4 regions of the Neobacillus sp. SRL179 genome follow, and region 1 is predicted to be linked to each of the others. Evidence: riboswitches for the same ligand, from Rfam matches in the RefSeq annotation. Region 1 holds a riboswitch; each other region holds the start of a gene.
What was found. Region 1 has a riboswitch for lysine ahead of AC4E8C_RS14375 (amino acid permease). Riboswitches for the same ligand answer to the same signal wherever they lie in the genome.
Positions count from the first base shown of each region.

Region 2: another riboswitch for lysine. It lies ahead of AC4E8C_RS21355 (transporter substrate-binding domain-containing protein); the one in region 1 lies ahead of AC4E8C_RS14375 (amino acid permease).
Region 3: another riboswitch for lysine. It lies ahead of AC4E8C_RS17845 (aspartate kinase); the one in region 1 lies ahead of AC4E8C_RS14375 (amino acid permease).
Region 4: another riboswitch for lysine. It lies ahead of dapA (4-hydroxy-tetrahydrodipicolinate synthase); the one in region 1 lies ahead of AC4E8C_RS14375 (amino acid permease).

Region 1 covers NZ_OZ481792.1:2,931,813-2,936,481, reverse strand. The annotation lists gene AC4E8C_RS14385 (hypothetical protein) at 9-182, opposite strand; gene AC4E8C_RS14380 (helix-turn-helix domain-containing protein) at 329-547, shown strand; gene AC4E8C_RS14375 (amino acid permease) at 633-2,111, opposite strand; lysine riboswitch at 2,257-2,446, opposite strand; gene AC4E8C_RS14370 (YitT family protein) at 2,655-3,467, shown strand; gene AC4E8C_RS14365 (nitroreductase family protein) at 3,637-4,269, shown strand; gene AC4E8C_RS14360 (PH domain-containing protein) at 4,322-4,669, opposite strand, start outside.
Region 2 covers NZ_OZ481792.1:4,336,502-4,341,170, reverse strand. The annotation lists gene AC4E8C_RS21365 (2-hydroxyacid dehydrogenase) at 1-683, shown strand, start outside; gene AC4E8C_RS21360 (hypothetical protein) at 883-1,164, shown strand; lysine riboswitch at 1,462-1,643, shown strand; gene AC4E8C_RS21355 (transporter substrate-binding domain-containing protein) at 1,752-2,588, shown strand; gene AC4E8C_RS21350 (amino acid ABC transporter permease) at 2,652-3,389, shown strand; gene AC4E8C_RS21345 (amino acid ABC transporter ATP-binding protein) at 3,413-4,150, shown strand; gene AC4E8C_RS21340 (sensor domain-containing protein) at 4,506-4,669, shown strand, end outside.
Region 3 covers NZ_OZ481792.1:3,595,793-3,600,461, forward strand. The annotation lists gene sdhA (succinate dehydrogenase flavoprotein subunit) at 1-424, opposite strand, end outside; gene AC4E8C_RS17835 (succinate dehydrogenase cytochrome b558 subunit) at 477-1,088, opposite strand; gene AC4E8C_RS17840 (YslB family protein) at 1,502-1,963, shown strand; gene AC4E8C_RS17845 (aspartate kinase) at 2,031-3,245, opposite strand; lysine riboswitch at 3,403-3,580, opposite strand; gene uvrC (excinuclease ABC subunit UvrC) at 3,646-4,669, opposite strand, start outside.
Region 4 covers NZ_OZ481792.1:2,744,902-2,749,570, forward strand. The annotation lists gene AC4E8C_RS13470 (CAP domain-containing protein) at 1-244, shown strand, start outside; gene AC4E8C_RS13475 (MBL fold metallo-hydrolase) at 422-1,261, shown strand; gene AC4E8C_RS13480 (NUDIX hydrolase) at 1,237-1,917, opposite strand; lysine riboswitch at 2,120-2,299, shown strand; gene dapA (4-hydroxy-tetrahydrodipicolinate synthase) at 2,420-3,307, shown strand; gene AC4E8C_RS13490 (SDR family oxidoreductase) at 3,422-4,258, shown strand; gene AC4E8C_RS13495 (aldo/keto reductase) at 4,365-4,669, shown strand, end outside.

The DNA.
Region 1 (4,669 bases):
CTTTTAATTTAAGAATCTTGAAGTTCCTCTTCGAAAAAAAATGTACCAGGGTGTTCTTTTACGATATATGAATATCTTTTCATATTTTTTACATATTGCCATTTTAAAATGGTGACAACTTCACCTGTTTCAATGATGTTTACTGTTTGACCACTATTATACCGATTATTTGAGTTTTTCAATTTTAACACCCCTTTTACTATTCCCTTTTAAGTATAACACAAATTTTATTCTTTAATCGTGCGCAAGATTGTAAAGACAGAATACCGCCTTTCGGCTTTCCATTATAATGTACCTATGGTATACTTTACAAAAGCGAGGTGTCATTTTGACAAATTATAAAGCAAAAAGAAGTAACCTCAAAGATCTCTTATTAAAAGAAGGTATGAATTTGGATAGCTTGGAAAGGAATACAAATATTCCAAGGGAACAACTTGATGAATATTTATCCAAAAAGGTGATGAGCCTAAATACGGCGATGACCATTTCCAAGGAATTAAACTGTAAGATTGAAGATTTATATGTGTGGACAACGAAGGAAGCCTAAAGTATACCTGTTAAAAAAAAAAAAATAGACCCAGCAGGGTCTGTTTTTTTTGTTTATATAAAAATCTAAGATTGGTCGAGGAAAATTAAACGGTTAAGTCACATTTATCTAGAGGGATTACCTTTGTCTTTCTCGTGAATTTATACCCAAGCCATAAAATAAGAAATAATGGCAAACCAATATAGGAAACTAATACACTATTCCAATCAATATGGTTACCCATAAAGGCAGAGTAATTTTGTCCTAGAATAACAAACCCACAAACAAGAAAGGCAAAAACTGGTCCAAGGGGGAAGAATTTTGATTTATATGGTAGTAAATTTAAATCCTTACCTTGTGCAACATAAGCTCTTCGGAAACGATAGTGACAAATGGCAATTCCAAGCCATGCGATAAAGCCTGACATACCCGAAGCATTTAAAAGCCATACATAAACGACACCATCTCCAAAGAAAGATGCTAAAAATGCTAGGGTTCCAACTAAGGTTGTCGCGATTAACGCATTGACTGGGACACCATTTTTATTTAGTTTACCAAGAAATTTTGGAGCCTTGCCTTGTCGGGCTAGATCCCAAAGCATTCGTGTAGAAGCATACATCCCTGAGTTTCCTGCCGATAATACAGCTGTTAAAATAACAGCATTCATGACAGATGCAGCGAATGCAATTCCTGCTTTTTGAAAAACGAGTGTGAATGGGCTGACGGAAACATCGCCATTGGCCAAGTTCTCGTTTGTATAAGGAATGAGAAGTCCGATTACTAAAATGGCTAAAACATAAAATAAAAGAATTCGCCAAAATACTGATTTTACTGCACGGGGAATAGATTTTCCTGGGTCGTCTGTTTCGCCGGCCGCAACGCCTAATAGCTCGGTCCCTTGGAATGAGAAACCTGCAGCCATAAAGATTCCTAGCATAGCCATAAAACCACCATGGAACGGAGCGTCACCAACTGTAAAGTTAGAGAATCCGATGGTGTGGTCTCCCATAATTCCAAAAATCATTAAAGTACCGGTAACAATAAAAATAACAACTGTTACTACTTTAATAAGAGAAAACCAATATTCAGCTTCGCCAAATCCTTTTACAGATAGATAATTTAATAAGAACATGATAACCAAAAAGATACTGCTCCATACTAATGAAGGGGTATCAGGAAACCAAAACTTCATAATCATGGTTACAGCTGCTAATTCCGCAGCAATTGTAATTGCCCAGTTATACCAGTAGTTCCAGCCAAGAGCGAAACCCAGGGCAGGATCGACAAACTTTGTAGCATACGTACTAAAGCTACCGGCGACTGGCATGTAGGCTCCCATTTCTGCTAAACTTTGCATTAAAAAGTAAACCATTATCCCAATGACGAGATAAGAAAGAATGGCACCGCCAGGTCCCGCGGAATGAATCGCTCCGCCGCTAGCAAGGAAAAGTCCAGTTCCTATTGTCCCGCCAAGAGAAATCATTGTTAGGTGCCGTGATTTTAGACTACGTTTTAATTCGGTATTTTCTTTATTAGGTGTTTGCCCATCTGTATATTCAAGGGGTCTTGCTGATTGTGATTGCATTAAGATTACTCCTTTTTCTTTTGAAGTGCTGCCCTAGTTGATGACAGAAGAAAGCTAATGTTTTCTAATTCGAGAAGGAGTGTTGGAATAAAAAATACCATCGAAGTAGAATCGATGGCATTGGTAATACCCCGCATCATACCTTCCGAAAGATAGCTCAACACGCTGGACTGGTAAGGTCAAACGTGACAGTTCTGTTCCTATTCGAATACAGACCCAGCGTACTCTTATAGAGAAAAAAGTACGCTTCGGCAGTTTTTCCTTTCATACGGAGTCTGGGATGTCTCTTCATCTCATCCGTATTACTAATAAAAACCGCGACCTCTACCTCATCGGTTTGATGAGGATTTAAACTATAAATTTATTATAGTACTAAAATATAATAATGACCGCTCAGTTGTCAATGGAATATTTACCAAAGGAATTAAAAATAGATTAGTCTGATAATTTATTCTATTGGCAAAAAACTATTAAGTTTACTTTAATTTAATGAATTTAGTATGATTTTAAAATAGTAAAGTGCAGGTAAGGAGGATTTTTACCATGCAATTAATCGGTGTTTTTTTAGGATCTCTAATCGTTGTAGGAGCATTTAATTTTTTCTTGATCCCTCATGAGGTGTTAAGCAGTGGATTAAGTGGTATTTCCATTTTGCTAGGGATGATTACTCCTCTTAATACAGGGTTAGCTAACCTCCTATTGAATTTACCTTTAATTATTCTTGGTTATAAGATGTTGGGGAAAAAGTTCATCATGAATACCATATTTTCTGTGTTGATCATTTCTGTAGGTCTTTATGTGGTGCCAATCATACCATTAGCCAATGATACCATTCTTTCATCAATTTTTGGGGGAGCCCTAACTGGTCTTGGGGTTGGACTTGTCTTTCGTTCATCAGGTTCGACAGGTGGTTTTGATATTATTGGCATGATTGTTTCCAGGAAAAAGGATTTTCCTATCGGAGTATTACTTTCTGGAATGAATGCTTTAGTCATTATTATTAGTGGTTTCCTTTTTAATTGGGATGCGGCACTAAATACTTTAGTTTCGATTTATGTAACCGGTAAGGTAGTGGATACGATCTATACAGACCACGCCAAATTAACGTTAATGATTATTACGGATAAAGGGGAAGAAATGCGGGCCCATTTGCTGAATAATCTGTATCGTGGGCTTACAATTATGGATGGAGTGGGCGGGTATTCCAATGACAAACGCAGCGTATTAGTTACGGTCATCTCACGATACGAATTAAATGAGGTGAAAAACCTTATCGGAGACGTAGATGCTTGTGCTTTTGTTAATATTACAGAAACAATTGAAGTAATGGGGCTGTTTCACAGGCCAAGCCCATAATAATACCAAGAGGCGTTCACTTTTTAAGTGGACGCCATTTATTATTATTTATACGGTCTTTTTATAAAATTTTAACAAATTCAATTTGCTTGACTGTACGAATCTACAATAGTAAGATAATCAAACTAACTTACTTTTTGTAAGTATTTTTAATCAAGGAGGATCATTCATGCATTCAGTGTTAAATAAAAGCTTATCTGATGTAATAAAAGAACGTCACTCTGTTAGAAAATATGATTCAACCTATATTATCTCAAAAGAAGAGATTGAAAATATAATAAAAGAGGCGACATCCGCTCCGTCTTCAAGTAACCTTCAACCATGGCGCTTTATGGTGTTTCAAGACGAACAAACAAAAAAAGAGCTTAGAGCGATTGCTTTCAATCAAGAACAGGTTGAAACAGCATCCGCAGTAATTGCCGTATTAGGCGATAAAGAAATGTATAATAGTATTGAGAAGGTTTACCACAGTGCACACGAAGCTGGTTTTATGGATGAAGCAAATATGGAGCGATTAATCGCTAGTGCACAAAATACGTATCCTAAAGCCCCTGAAGAGATGCGAAAAAACATTGCTGCTTTTGATGCGGGTCTTGTTTCAATGCAGTTAATGCTATTAGCTAAGGATAGAGGTTATGATACAGTCCCAATGGGAGGATTTGATAAAAAACAATTTATTGAAAAATTTAATGTGTCAGAGAGATTTTTCCCAATTGTTTTAATTCCCCTAGGCAAAGCTGCTGCACCTGCATTTGGCTCAACACGGTTGCCAATTGAAGATGTAATAATTGAATATAAATAATAAAACGAACCCAAAGCTTCTAGTAAATCTCTAGCTTTGGGTTCGTTTATTTTTAATTGTTAATGTATTTTTCAAAAACAAAACCAAAATCCTTCACACAATATTGTTTTTTGCTATCTTCTAACCATTGGAACGCAGCTTGATTAAGCATTTTGAATTGAACCACTAAATTACTGTCAGAACTTGTTACACGCCCAAGTGTTGTTGAGGCTAATTCAAGGCTTTGTTTGGAGAACTGAAGACTAATTTCATTTTCATGGGAGATCTCAGAAATTTTTATAAGTGCTTTATATAAATCCTTTATTTCCTCAATATGTTTTTTGTGAACATCGATTGAAAAGGGTTCAGAGCCAATTTTAAATTTTATTTCGACATCAAGATCGACCGTACCCGCAGTTTC
Region 2 (4,669 bases), 1.4 Mb from region 1:
ATGTTCTTGATGAGGCTGTGGCTGACCTGGTTTTTGGATTAATTTTATCAACGTCACGAAGGATTCCTGAATTTAATCATTTCGTGAAGGCTGGCAAGTGGGAAAAGTCCATTCATGAAACCTACTTCTATGGCCAGGATGTTCACCATGCGACATTAGGAATCATTGGCATGGGGCGGATCGGTGAGAAGGTGGCAAGAAGAGCTTCACTTGGCTTTGAAATGAATGTCTTGTATAACAGTAACAGCAGAAAGCCTCAGTTGGAGGAACAATACGGGATTGAATACAGTGAAGTGAATGATCTATTAGAGCGGGCTGATTTCGTGTTAGTGATGGTGCCATTGAATGATTCTACCTACCACTTTATGGGGGAAGAACAGTTCAATCGGATGAAATCAAATGCTATTTTTATTAATTGTTCACGGGGATCAGTAGTAGATGAAAAGGCCCTCATTCGAGCGCTGCAAGAAGGAAAAATTTCTGGAGCCGGCTTGGATGTGTTTGAGGTTGAGCCTGTCGAAAAAGACAATCCTCTCTTGAAAATGGACAACGTCGTCGTGCTTCCGCATATCGGCTCCGCAACAGATAAAACTCGATTCGATATGGCCATGAAAGCAGCCGAAAACCTTGTCGCAGGCGTTACTGGAAACATGCCAGAGAACGTTGTGCCGGAACTGCGGTGAGGTGTGGAACAGGGGTCATACCCTTCTTAAGTAGCAATAATATATGTAAGAGAAGAACTACTAGTTTCTTCTCTTTTCTTATTGTCGATCCCCTTTTCGTTAAATTCTGGATTAACGCGCAGGTGATAGACTAGCAGAATAGATATTTGCTATAATGTTTCGTAAGCAAAAAAAATCTATTAGAACTGGAGTGAACACGATGCAACTAGCAAATGCAAAAGTACAAAATGTTGACCTTGAGAACTCAACCTTTAATATCCTGCTAACATTCTCTGATACTCATAAAGCGATGTTATATTGCCGAGTAGAAGATCAACATGTTAAAGCATATAATATTGGAATTATGGACACATGCCCTTGCTGCTTTAAGCCGAATTGCCCAAGTCTATTTGCCAAGCGTCAAGAGTTATTAATTGAAGCGCAGAAATTCACCGAACTTCCTAGTGAATTGGTGACTGATGGCGTGTTAGTTACAAATTAATCATCTGAGCAAAAACAAGTTGTTCGATAAAAAAAAGACTAGATAGAAGTTCAACTTCAGTTCATTTTCCTCCTCCGCTTCGCTTAGATGGCGGGGGTGTTTTTATTGTTTAAGAAAATGAGTAGTTTGAGATAGAGCGGCAGCGTTCAAAAACATGGAATTAAAGATGGACAAATCGTAAAACTACTTAACAATGAAAATTAGATGAAATAACATGCTGAAAAATTAAGAACATTGACAGAATTCTCAATTTGATGTAGCCTAATAATATAATTTAATAGTAACCTCACTTTTTTTCAGTGAGGTAGAGGCGCGGTAGTTAACAGTCCTTAGTGGAGTTTGAGAAGCCATGATGCTAGGGAGAAGGAAGTATCGCCGAAGTTTGTAATATTCTCAGTATTACATGCTGGGTCTGCAGTGAAGAATTGCAGGACTGTCTCAATAAACGACCCAGTTTATTGAGTTGTGCTATCTCATTCGGGATAAGGGAGGACTTTAGGGCAACTTATACATATTGCGACCTTGAGTTTATCTCAAGGTCGTTTTTTGTTGTACTTTAGCTCTAACCAAATAGGAGGAGAATGAACATGAGGAAAAAGGCATCATTATTTGTAGTCACATTGCTTTCAGCTATTATTCTATTGGCCGGATGCGGGACAAGTACGAAGACAGCTTCTGGCGCATCGGATGACAATACATTTAAGGTAGGTCTCGAAGCAGGATATGCCCCGTTTAACTGGACTCAGAATGATGACTCTAATGGAGCGGTGAAAATCAAAGGCACTTCACAATATGCAGGTGGTTATGATGTGGAAGTCGCTAAAAAAATTGCCGATGGTTTAGGGAAAGAATTAGTTATTGTGAAAACCGAATGGGATGGCCTTGTTCCAGCGTTAACTTCAGGTAAAATTGATGCAATTATCGCCGGGATGTCACCAACAGCAGAACGGAAGAAAACAATCGACTTCTCGGACAACTATTATAAATCCAATTTAGTGATGGTGGTTAAAAAAGGCGGCAAGTACGACGGTGCTACTTCGATCCAAGATTTCAAGGGAGCAAAAGTGACCGCACAATTAAATACCTTCCACTATTCCGTGATTGACCAAATCAAGGGAGTAACAAAAGCAACAGCAATGGACAACTTCCCAGCGATGAGGGTGGCCTTAGAATCCGGCATCATTGATGGATACGTATCTGAACGTCCTGAAGCAGTCAGTGCTTCATCTGCTAATGATAAATTTGCGATGGTCGAATTTACAGATGGATTTAAAACATCAGAAGATGATACCGCCATTGCGGTCGGCCTTGAAAAGGATAGTAAATTAACAGACAAGATCAATGGGATTTTAAAAGAAATCTCAGAAGAAGAACGCACAAACATCATGGATGAGGCAATCAAGAATCAACCAGCGTCAAAATAATCAGGACATGAAGCCGGCTGTATTTTTTGCAGTCGGTTTTATGATGAAATAGGGGGGAGAAAGTTGAGCTTTGATTGGATAGTAAAAATTATCGCGGAAAATTGGCCGATGTTCCTTCGCGGAGCTGGCATGACGCTGGTGATTGCCCTAATTGGAACCATATTGGGTGCCATCATTGGTTTACTAGCAGGGGTGATCCGCACGATACCTGTTCCGGAACGTGGAGCTAAAAAAGTATTGCTTAAAGTGGTTAATGTTATTCTTTCTATTTATATTGAGTTTTTCCGTGGAACACCGATGATTGTTCAGGCGATGGTCATTTATTATGGTTCAGCCTTGGCTTTTAATATTGATATGAATGTTTTTGCAGCAGCGATCATTGTCGTCTCGATTAATACAGGCGCCTATATGGCGGAGATTGTCCGTGGCGGGATTGTTTCGATTGATAAAGGTCAATTCGAAGCAGCGCAGGCGATTGGGATGAATCATCTGCAAACGATGATGAATGTAGTTCTGCCACAGGTGATCCGCAATATTTTACCGGCAACAGGAAACCAATTTGTTATTAACATTAAGGATACGTCGGTACTGAATGTGATTTCCGTGTCGGAGTTGTATTTCTTAACTAAATCAGTTGCTGGAAACAACTTTAGATATTTCGAATCATTTTTCGTAGCTTGTATCATTTATTTCGTGATGACGTTTATTGTTACAAGAGTTTTGCTTTATTTTGAAAGAAAATTAGAAGGCCCGGACAACTATACGATGCTTGGTGAAGAGGACATACAGGTAACGAAATAACTGACAAAGAAGGAGGAAATCGTATGGAAAAAGTCATTGATATTCAGCATTTAAACAAATCCTTTGGAACGCATGAAGTGTTAAGAGATATTGATTTCTCCGTCAAGAAGGGAGAAGTGGTCAGTATTATTGGTTCTTCAGGTTCTGGGAAATCGACACTTCTTCGCTGTATCAATCTGTTAGAAAAGCCAAGCGGCGGCCAAATTATCTATAATGGCGAAAATATTTTAGATGATCGGCATGATTTATTCACTTACCGTCGAAAAATGGGCATGGTATTCCAACAATTTAACCTATTTAATAATCACAATGTCCTCCACAATTGTGTGGTCGGGCAAGTCAAAGTGCTAAAGCGCTCCAAGGATGAAGCGGAAAAGGTCGCGTTGAAGTATTTGAAAATTGTAGGGATGGATAAATATGTGAATGCCAAACCCAAGCAATTATCAGGCGGTCAAAAACAACGCGTGGCGATTGCTAGAGCCCTTTCCATGGAACCGGATGTCATGTTATTTGATGAACCCACCTCAGCCCTTGACCCAGAAATGGTCGGAGAAGTTCTGAAAGTTATGAAGGAACTGGCTGAACTTGGTCTGACGATGTTAATCGTGACCCATGAGATGGGATTTGCCAGGGAAGTATCCAATCGCGTAGTATTTATGGACAAGGGAGTCATTGCTGAGGAAGGCAGCCCTGAGCAGATCTTCCAACATCCAACGCAAGAGCGGACGAGGGAATTCTTAAAACGGACATTAGCGAGATAATGGGGTCAGACCTCACTTCACTAAGGCAGAGAGCTAAGTTTCTCTGCCTTTTTTATGTTAGTCAAGACGGTTTTTTATACAAGCTTTTTAGGCAAAAGGAGCGGTTTAGAACACGATTAATCAAACAATTGAGGTCAAGAAGAAGAAATAGCAGTATGGTGTAATTTAAAATAGGAACTGGTTCCTATATAGGAATTAAAATAGGGAACCAATGGGGATTACAATTTATCTCCATTTTTTTCATAATGAACTATATACACATTACCTATATGATGAAAGAAAGAGAAAACATAGGGTGCAATTCAAACCATTGTCCTATTAACTTAGGATTTATTGTTTTAAGGGGGCCGGCCGATTGATCGCCAAAGACATGTTAGTGCAGAAACAAATTGATGCTCAACGGGAAAGAATGCAGCCTAATACACTTCACGATTTTAGTATTTATTCCTTAATCTTTAATCAGCATCCGGATGCAATTTTCGCACTGGATCAACAAGGGGATTTTTTAGTTGCGAATCA
Region 3 (4,669 bases), 660 kb from region 1:
GTTCATCAAGTGCGTATAGTAACTGCTGTCCAGTTGTTGCACCAGCAAAGGCTGTACGGTGATACTGTGTACCTCCAAAACGGCGAAAATCTAGTAAACCTTCAGGGGTTCGGTTAAACATTACACCCATCCGGTCAAATAGATTAATAATACCTGGTGCTGCATCACACATTGCTTTTACCGGCGGTTGATTAGCCAAAAAGTCTCCGCCATAAATAGTATCGTCAAAGTGGATCCACGTGGAATCTCCTTCACCCTTTGTATTTACCGCTCCATTGATACCGCCTTGGGCACAAACAGAGTGAGAACGTTTAACCGGAACAAGTGAAAATAACTCAACCGGTGTTCCTTCTTCTGCAACTTTGATGGTAGCCATTAAGCCAGCTAAGCCGCCGCCGACTACAATCACTTTACCTTTACCCATTCGTGACTCACTCCCTCAATCCAATTACAATATTTTTTCCAAACTCGACCTCTTATGAAACAAATGCAACCAAAGTTTGTACGCTGATAAAAGCTAGAACCACGAAAATACCGATCGTTACATATGTAGAAATAACTTGTGAACGAGGTGTCACAGTGATACCCCAGCTGACTAGGAATGACCATAATCCATTAGCAAAATGGAAAATCGCAGATAGAATACCAACTAAATAGAATACAAACATAAATGGTGATGATAGAATATCATGCATCATTTCATAGTTTACCTCGGTACCAAATGCAGCGGCCACACGCGTCTCCCAAACATGCCACGCAATAAAAATCAAGGTGATTACGCCTGTGATTCGTTGAATTAAATACATCCAGTTTCTGTAGGTTCCGAACCTATTAACATTGCTGCTGCCAGTAAAAGCGATATAAAGTCCATAGATTGCATGGTATAACAATGGTAAAAAGATAATTACAGTTTCCAAGACAATACGAAATGGAAGATTTCCCATAAAGCCTGCAGCTTTATTGAAGGAATCTGGTCCTCCTGTGATAAAATGGTTGACTACAAGGTGCTGAATCAGGAACAAACCAATTGGAATAACTCCCAGCAATGAATGCAATCTGCGATTTACAAACTCTCGATTACCCGCCATTATTTTACCCCCCTTTAAATTTTAAAAAAGTAAAGTTAAGCTTCTTCTCTTAAATTCCCCGTAAAGATTCTTAACCTATTATCACTGTGACAATTATGTGACATGTCCATTTTACTCCCATCAAACTAGAGCGTCAAGAAAACGTATACACAAACTTTATTAAAAAAAGAAAATTTTTAAAATATATTGATATTATACTAAAGTCGATTGACAAATCAATTCCATTAGTTCTCACCGAGAAAACATCCATAAATTCTCATGAAATTACCAACATCTAACTGTTGATTATTTCACTTTTTAGGTAATCATAATTATGATTAAAAATAATTTAGATATTGCACAATAACATTGGTTTTTATACTGAAACATCCATAAAATTGTATATAATAGAATGATAGAAAGAGGGGAAACATGTGAAAGAAAGTACAGCCGTTAATCTGAATATGAATGAAGCTGAACCAAGAACCATATCCATTTTCGGATATGAACTGATCAGAGAAATCCTTTTGCCCGAAATTCTTGGAAAAGATGCACCCGAAATATTATATTGGGCAGGAAAGCGTCTAGCCCGGAAATTTCCTTTCACAGATATCACTCAAGTAGCTGAGTTTTTTAACACTGCATCTTGGGGTCAACTTGAATTAGTAAAGGAAACCAAAAATGAAATGGAGATAGAATTAACTAGTCCTCTTATTGTCTCGCGTGTAAAATCAAAAGCGGAGCACTTTTTCCAGCTCGAAGCCGGTTTCCTTGCACAGCAAATTGAATTTCTAAAAGAAGCGAGCACTGAAGCATTTGAGCACCCCGTCAAAAAGTCAAATAAAGTTCAATTCACGGTCAAATGGGACACAAAAGACCCAATTAAAAAGGGGTAATGAAGCATTTCACGTTCATTATGGTAAATAGGGTGTCAGGCACCAACGGTGCCTGACACCTTATTTGCTATTGTCCTAGTTCAAATGCTTCGTGTAGTGTTTCTACAGCTTTTAGCATGTTTTTTTCTTCGACAACGACAGATACTTTTATTTCCGAAGTACTGACCATTTTGATTTGGATATTGTTATTGGCTAATACTTCAAACATTTTAGCCGCTACTCCTGGATTGGAGATCATTCCTGAACCCACAATGGAGACCTTAGCTAATTTATTTTCAGCATCTAACTGTTCATAACCTAGTGCCGTTTTGTTATCCTCTAGTACTTTTAATGTTTCCATTAAATCATTTGTGTGGATGGAGAATGACAGGTTAGCAGTGCCGCCCTCCGTAGTGCTTTGAATAATAATATCGACGTTAAGATGATTTTGTGCCAATGTAGTAAAAATGGTTGATAAACTTGTTAATGAGTCTGTTAGTCCTAAGATGGAAACCTTAGTAATTTCATCTTCAAATGCCACACCACGGACAACTAAATTTTGCTCCATTGTTGCTTCCCCCTCTATGACTGTTCCTTCTTCTTTCACCATGCTTGATCTGACACCAAGCTTTACTTGATAATTTTTTGCATACTCCACTGCTCGAGGATGCAGCACCCCAGCACCTAAATTAGCAAGTTCGAGCATTTCGTCGTATGAAACGGATTGTAATTTGCGTGCTGCTTTAACATATCTTGGATCCGTTGTGAAAACTCCAGTTACATCTGTATAAATATCACACTTATCCGCATGTAAGGCAGCAGTTAAAGCCACTGCTGTTGTATCTGAACCACCCCGTCCAAGTGTGGTAATCTCCCCATTCTCAGTAATTCCTTGGAATCCAGCCACAATGACAACCTTACCTTCGGAGAGCTGCGCTTGAATCGCTTCCGTTTTTATTTGAGCAATTCGGGCATTGCCATGGACCGGTTCTGTAATGATCCCCGCTTGCCAGCCAGTATAGGAAACAGCACTTAGCCCTTGTTGGTTTAAGGCGATAGACAATAACGCAATGGTCACCTGCTCTCCGGTTGAGAGGAGCATATCCATTTCGCGTTTGCTCGGCTGGCTGGAAATTTCATTAGCTAAACTTACAAGCTGATCGGTCGATTTTCCCATTGCGGAAACAACAACCACCACATTATTGCCTCTTTGTGTTTCCTCTTTTACACATTGTGCGACATTTAGGATTCGTTCTACACTGCCAACTGAGGTTCCTCCAAATTTTTGAACAACTAAACCCATCTTTTCCCCTACTTTCGAATTCTTTAGAAAATTACCTGCACAAGCTTTTACGTTTAGTTTACTTTAAAAAAGGATGCATTCCCTACCAATAAAAAAAGCAATGAGAAGGGCATCTCATTGCTTTTTGAACACGAAGAAATAAATTCCTGTACAAACAACGTAAGATAGCTCTCCAAGACACAGGTCTTGACAATTCTGGATTTGTTCAATACAGAACCAGCAAAGAAAGAAATGAGACCTTCTTTACTTCGGCGAACATTCCCTTTCATGATTCTTCCTTGAAGCTCATCCTTCTCAGAACCACTACTATTGAAGCTCGCACCTCTACCTACACTTTAGTACTATAAAGTGATAGATTTAAATTTTCATTTATTATAGCATGGACTTTTTTTCTTGACAATCATTCTGAATGAAGTTTATCGATTAATTCCTCTGCTACATTTAACGGAATACCTAAACCAGTAAATTCTTCTATACTAGCTTCCTTCATTTTCTTCACTGAGCCAAACTGTTTCAATAATAACTTTTTGCGTTTTTCACCAATGCCTGGAATATCATCAAGCAAGGATTGGAACGCACTTTTTCCCCGAATTTGACGATGGAAGGTAATCGCAAACCGGTGAACTTCATCTTGGATTCGCTGTAGCAGGTAAAACTCCTGACTGTTCCTTGCTAAAGGAACAATTTGCAACGGGTTTCCATAAAGAAGCTGGGAGGTCCGGTGTTTTTCATCTTTTACAAGACCTGAGAGCGGGATATCCAACCCAAGTTCATTTTCTAAAACATCTCGAACTGCCTCCACATGACCTTTACCACCATCAATAATGATTAAATCTGGCAGTGGCAGGTTCTCCTTCAACGCCCGTGAATATCTTCTTCTAGTTACCTCTCGCATCGATTCGTAATCATCAGGGCCTTTAACAGACTTAATCTTGTATTTCCGATATTCTCGTTTATTTGCCTTACCGTCAATAAATACAACCATAGCCGAAACAGGATCAGTCCCTTGAATATTGGAGTTATCAAATGATTCAATCCGGTGCGGAGTATAAATACCAAGAAGCTCACCAAGGTTTTCTATTGCCTTAATGGTTCTCTCTTCGTCTTTTTCAATCAAAGAAAACTTTTCATTCAAGGCAATCTTCGCATTTTTAATCGCCATTTTGACAAGATCCTTTTTTTGACCCCGCTGCGGCTGCAATACTTTTACTTCCAGCAGTTGTTCAGCCAAATGAAGATCGACTTCATCTTGAATCAGAATTTCTTTAGGCTTGAAGTGCTCTGTTTTTGTATAAAATTGACCAAGGAATGTTAATATTTCTTCCTCTGGCTCATTGTAAATGGGGAACATGGATACATCCCGCTCAATCAACTTCCCTTGACGGACAAAAAAGACCTGTACACACATCCAGCCTTTATCGACC
Region 4 (4,669 bases), 190 kb from region 1:
TCATACCAATCTTAAAGGACAATCCCCATTTGATCGAATGAAGGAAGATGATATAATCTTTCATTTAGCAGGAGAAAACCTGGCTTATGGACAACTAAGCAGTATCTTTGCTCATGAAGGTTTAATGAACTCCCTCGGACATCGTGAAAATATCTTGAAAAATGGTTATGAATATTTAGGGATTGGTGTGGCTTTTAATAAAGAATCACAGCCATACTATACAGAAAATTTTTATGCCAAGTAACCGGTTAGCAGAATTGTTTAAAAATAGGACGATAGTATATAAATTTTTATTTTAGCTTCTGTTAGAAAAACTCAGAAAGATATGTTCTTATCAGCAGGAATATAACGTTTTCATGGTGAATACGTAATTTATAGATTAAGACAGCTGCATTTATGAATTAATGAGAGGAAGTAAACCATGGAAAATGTTAAGGAGTTCCAAATTATTCGGGTGCCTATTACAACCCCGACTTTACTGCCACACACTACTACAAATTGTTATTTAATTGGTAACAACAAAGAAAGTATATTAGTCGATGCTGGGTATGATCAGCCTGATACTAAAATAGAATTACAGAATGTGATTAAGCAGACCGGTCTCGCTTTACCTAAGTCAATAATCTTAACCCATTCACACCCAGACCATGCCCCAGGAGTTCTTCAATTAGTAGATTGGAATCCTATCGTTTATGGACATCCGCTTGAAAAGCCGGGTATAGTGGCGGCCATTGGGCCATGGAACCGTTTAGCATTCTTAAATGATGGCGACGTGATTCGCATTGCTGGAGAAGAAATTATCCTCATTCACGCACCAGGTCATACTGCAGGTCAATTAAACCTGTATATTCCGACCAAACGGATTCTCCTTGCAGGGGATAATATCGTTGCTGAAGGGACATCATGGATAGGACCCCCAGATGGCGATATGTCAGACTATATTGCCACGTTACAAAGGTTAAAACAATTAAATTTAAGTAAAATAGGTCCTGGGCATGGCGAATGGGTAGATAATCCTTATGAACACATTGATTTTGTTTTAAATAGAAGATATTTCCGTGAAAACCAAATCAAATCGTTGTTAAGCGAGCATGAAAAGATAACTGTTTCCGATTTAACAAACATCATTTATGACAATCTCCCCCACCCCAATGTTTTTGAAGTTGCTAAACGGACAACTGAGGCACACTTAATCAAATTAATAAAAGACGGAATTGTATCAAAGCAGGATTCCTATTACTCTCTCAGATCTTTAATATAATCAGCAAAAATAAACTCGGGCATATTCAACTGACCGCCCTTTTGATAGTTAATAATCGTTTTCAATGTATGAATGGTTGGCGGAGCCAGTGATATGTCGCCTTGCTTATAAGCATTCAAGGCATCAGCAGGGTCCATCCAACATGCTTCACTGATTTCATTTGGATCTGGTTTGGGTGTTTGCCCTTTTGGAAGATACGAGAGAAAAAAACGGGTATCAAATCTTATTCGACTAATATCCGGTGTGACGATTTGTCCAATATAAGCTAAGCTTTCAAGAGGAAATTGGAGTTCTTCCTTTTGTAATAGCTGTAAAAATGAAATCTCCCGATTGATTAGGAGACGGCGGTATTCCATTTCTACTTTTTCATCCAAATGAACGGGTGTGCCGTCTTTTTTCTTACAAATTAAAACACCCACTTCTTCAAATAGTTCTCTTGCAGCAGCGACATAATGCCCAATTGTAAAAGAGTCATTTCTTTTTCCAGTAATAAATTTGTTGTTAGCTTGAATGTCATCAGTAGAATCTACCGCTCCCCCCGGGAAAACATAATATCCACCCATAAATTTCATTGTGTCAGGTCTTTTTGTCATATAAACTTTGGATAAATGATCCATTAAAACAACTGTGGATGCTGGCCTAGGAATAGAATTCATTTTATTTCCCACCCTCTTATTTTTTTCGGAAATGTAAATATTATTTTAATTAATATTCAACTTTCACTTCACGATTCCCTTCCTTGTAATTCCTTAAACTTATTTTACTCAACTAAAACATATTGCATTTCACTTGAATCCACGTGAATTTTCTGTTATATTAACTAACAATTACATAATCTCTTACTTCAATACCTTTTGAAGTGAGGATAGAGGCGCAAAAACCATTAGTACACAATTTGAGGAAAATGAGTTCCTATGATAATTGTCGAAAGGGGAATTTGCCGAAGCTTTAAGAATCTCATTGGACTTGAAGCTGGTTCTGTTGTTGAATAAGCACAGAATTGTCATATAGGAAACTATATGGAGGGCTATCTCACGCATAGGAACTTTTTATTTTTGTTTCTACAGCAGCAGCGAACCCTCGTTGCTGCTTTTTTGCGTTGATTCTACATTGGCCTTTCCCACTTATTTTGTAAAAATAATTTTAAGGGTGATAATAATGAATTTTGGCCAACTTTTAACAGCAATGGTTACACCATTTGATCAAAATGGTGAGATGGATTTTAGCGCAACAAAAACACTTGTCAATTATTTAATTGCCAATGGATCTGATGGATTGGTGGTATCTGGAACAACTGGGGAATCCCCTGCCCTATCAATAGAAGAAAAAGTTGCATTATTTAAATTTGTTGTAGAGGAAGTAGCTGGCCGAGTTCCAGTCATCGCTGGCACTGGCTCCAATAATACAAGAGCTTCCATCAAGTTAACTCGTCTTGCCGAAGAGGCTGGTGTGGACGGCATCTTGCTTGTAGTCCCATATTATAACAAACCATCTCAAGAAGGATTATATCAACATTTTAAAGCAATAGCGGAATCAACTACCTTACCGGTCATTCTCTATAATATTCCCGGACGGTGTGTGGTCGATTTATCCGTGGAAACCGTAGTTTGTCTTTCACAAGTTCCAAATATTGTCTCAATAAAAGAAGCAAGTGGTAACTTAGATGCTATGGCCCAAATCATTAGCCAAACTCCAGACAATTTCACCTTGTATAGCGGTGATGATGGATTAACATTACCTGTTTTAGCTATTGGCGGCACTGGTGTCATTTCGGTTGCATCCCATATTATCGGAAACGAAATGCAGGCAATGATTACGAACTTTAAAAATGGTCAAATACAGGAAGCTGCAATTGCGCATCGCCGTCTTCTCCCACTTATGAAAGGCTTATTTGCTGCACCTAACCCAACTCCAGTTAAAGAAGCCTTAAACATGTCTGGGATTCACGTTGGTGGTGTCCGCTTACCATTGGTACCTTTAAATGAAGAAGAAAAGTTAGTCCTGCAAAAGCTTCTGCCTGCTAGCAAAAGCGCAACAATCCTATAATTCAAAAAAGCTGTCTTTCCCAGAAAGGAATGGGTTTGGGCAGCCTTTTTTATGATGCTTGCTTAAAGTGAATGAAGACTTTTACAAAGAGAAAAAAAATAAAAGGAGAAATAAATGAGCAGGAAAACAGCGATTGTAACCGGTTCTTCCAGTGGCTTTGGATTATTATGTGTCATTGAACTTGCTTTGAAAGGATTTACGGTTATTGCCACAATGAGGGACACTAAAAAAGCCAACTCATTGCTTACTTATGCAAAAGAGAAAAAAGTGGAGGAGCGGATTCAGGTCTTACCACTAGACGTTACTTCATCCGAATCCATTGATTCCATAAAAACTAGGTTCTCTGCTTATTCTTCGATTGATGTGCTTATTAATAATGCTGGTTTTGCGCTGGGAGGTTTTAGTGAAGAGCTTTCTATTGGTGACTATCGATATCAATTTGAAACTAACTTTTTCGGGATTATTGCTGTGACAAACGCAGTCCTTCCATATATGAGAACACAGGGACATGGTCGAATTATCAATATCAGCAGTATAAGTGGAAGAATTGGATTTCCCGGATTATCTGCCTATACGGCGTCAAAGCATGCACTGGAAGGATATAGCGAAAGCTTAAGGCTCGAGGTTAAACCATTTGGAATTGATGTTTCCTTAATCGAACCTGGTTCCTATCAAACGAATATCTGGGCCACTGTTGACCAAATGGAAATAAATGCTGATTCCCCGTACCTTCCATATATGAAAAGTTTACTTAAAGAAGTGGAAGAGGGAAAAGCAGCACATGGTGATCCTAAAGATGTAGCGCGACTCGCAGCACATGTTGCTTCACAATCTGCATCCCCCGACCTCCGCTACCCAATCGGAAAGGGTGTAAAAACCAGCCTTTTTCTAAAAAATACTTTGCCATGGAAAATGATTGAATCAGTGATAGAAAAAAAACTGAGACATTAACAATGTTTGGAAAATATTTAGAAAATAAATACAATCAAATCAATTGCACCCACCTCAATGAAGGGGCTATACTTACTTTGTATGAATCAATAAGGAGGAGATGGGAATGAATAACTTACAATCTTCAACAACCCTACATAATGGCGTCAAAATGCCTTGGTTTGGCCTAGGTGTATATAAAGTGCAAGAAGGTGATGAAGCACTTCTCTCCGTAAAATCAGCAATTAAAGCAGGTTATAAAGCTATTGATACCGCTGCCCTTTATCAAAACGAAGAAAGTGTCGGTCAAGCAATCAAGGAATCTGGAGTTCCTCGTGAAGAGCTATTTATTACAACAAAAGTTTGGAATTCTGATCAACGTGAAGATAAAGTCTTAGAAGCATTCGAAACAAGCTTAAAGAAACTCGGACT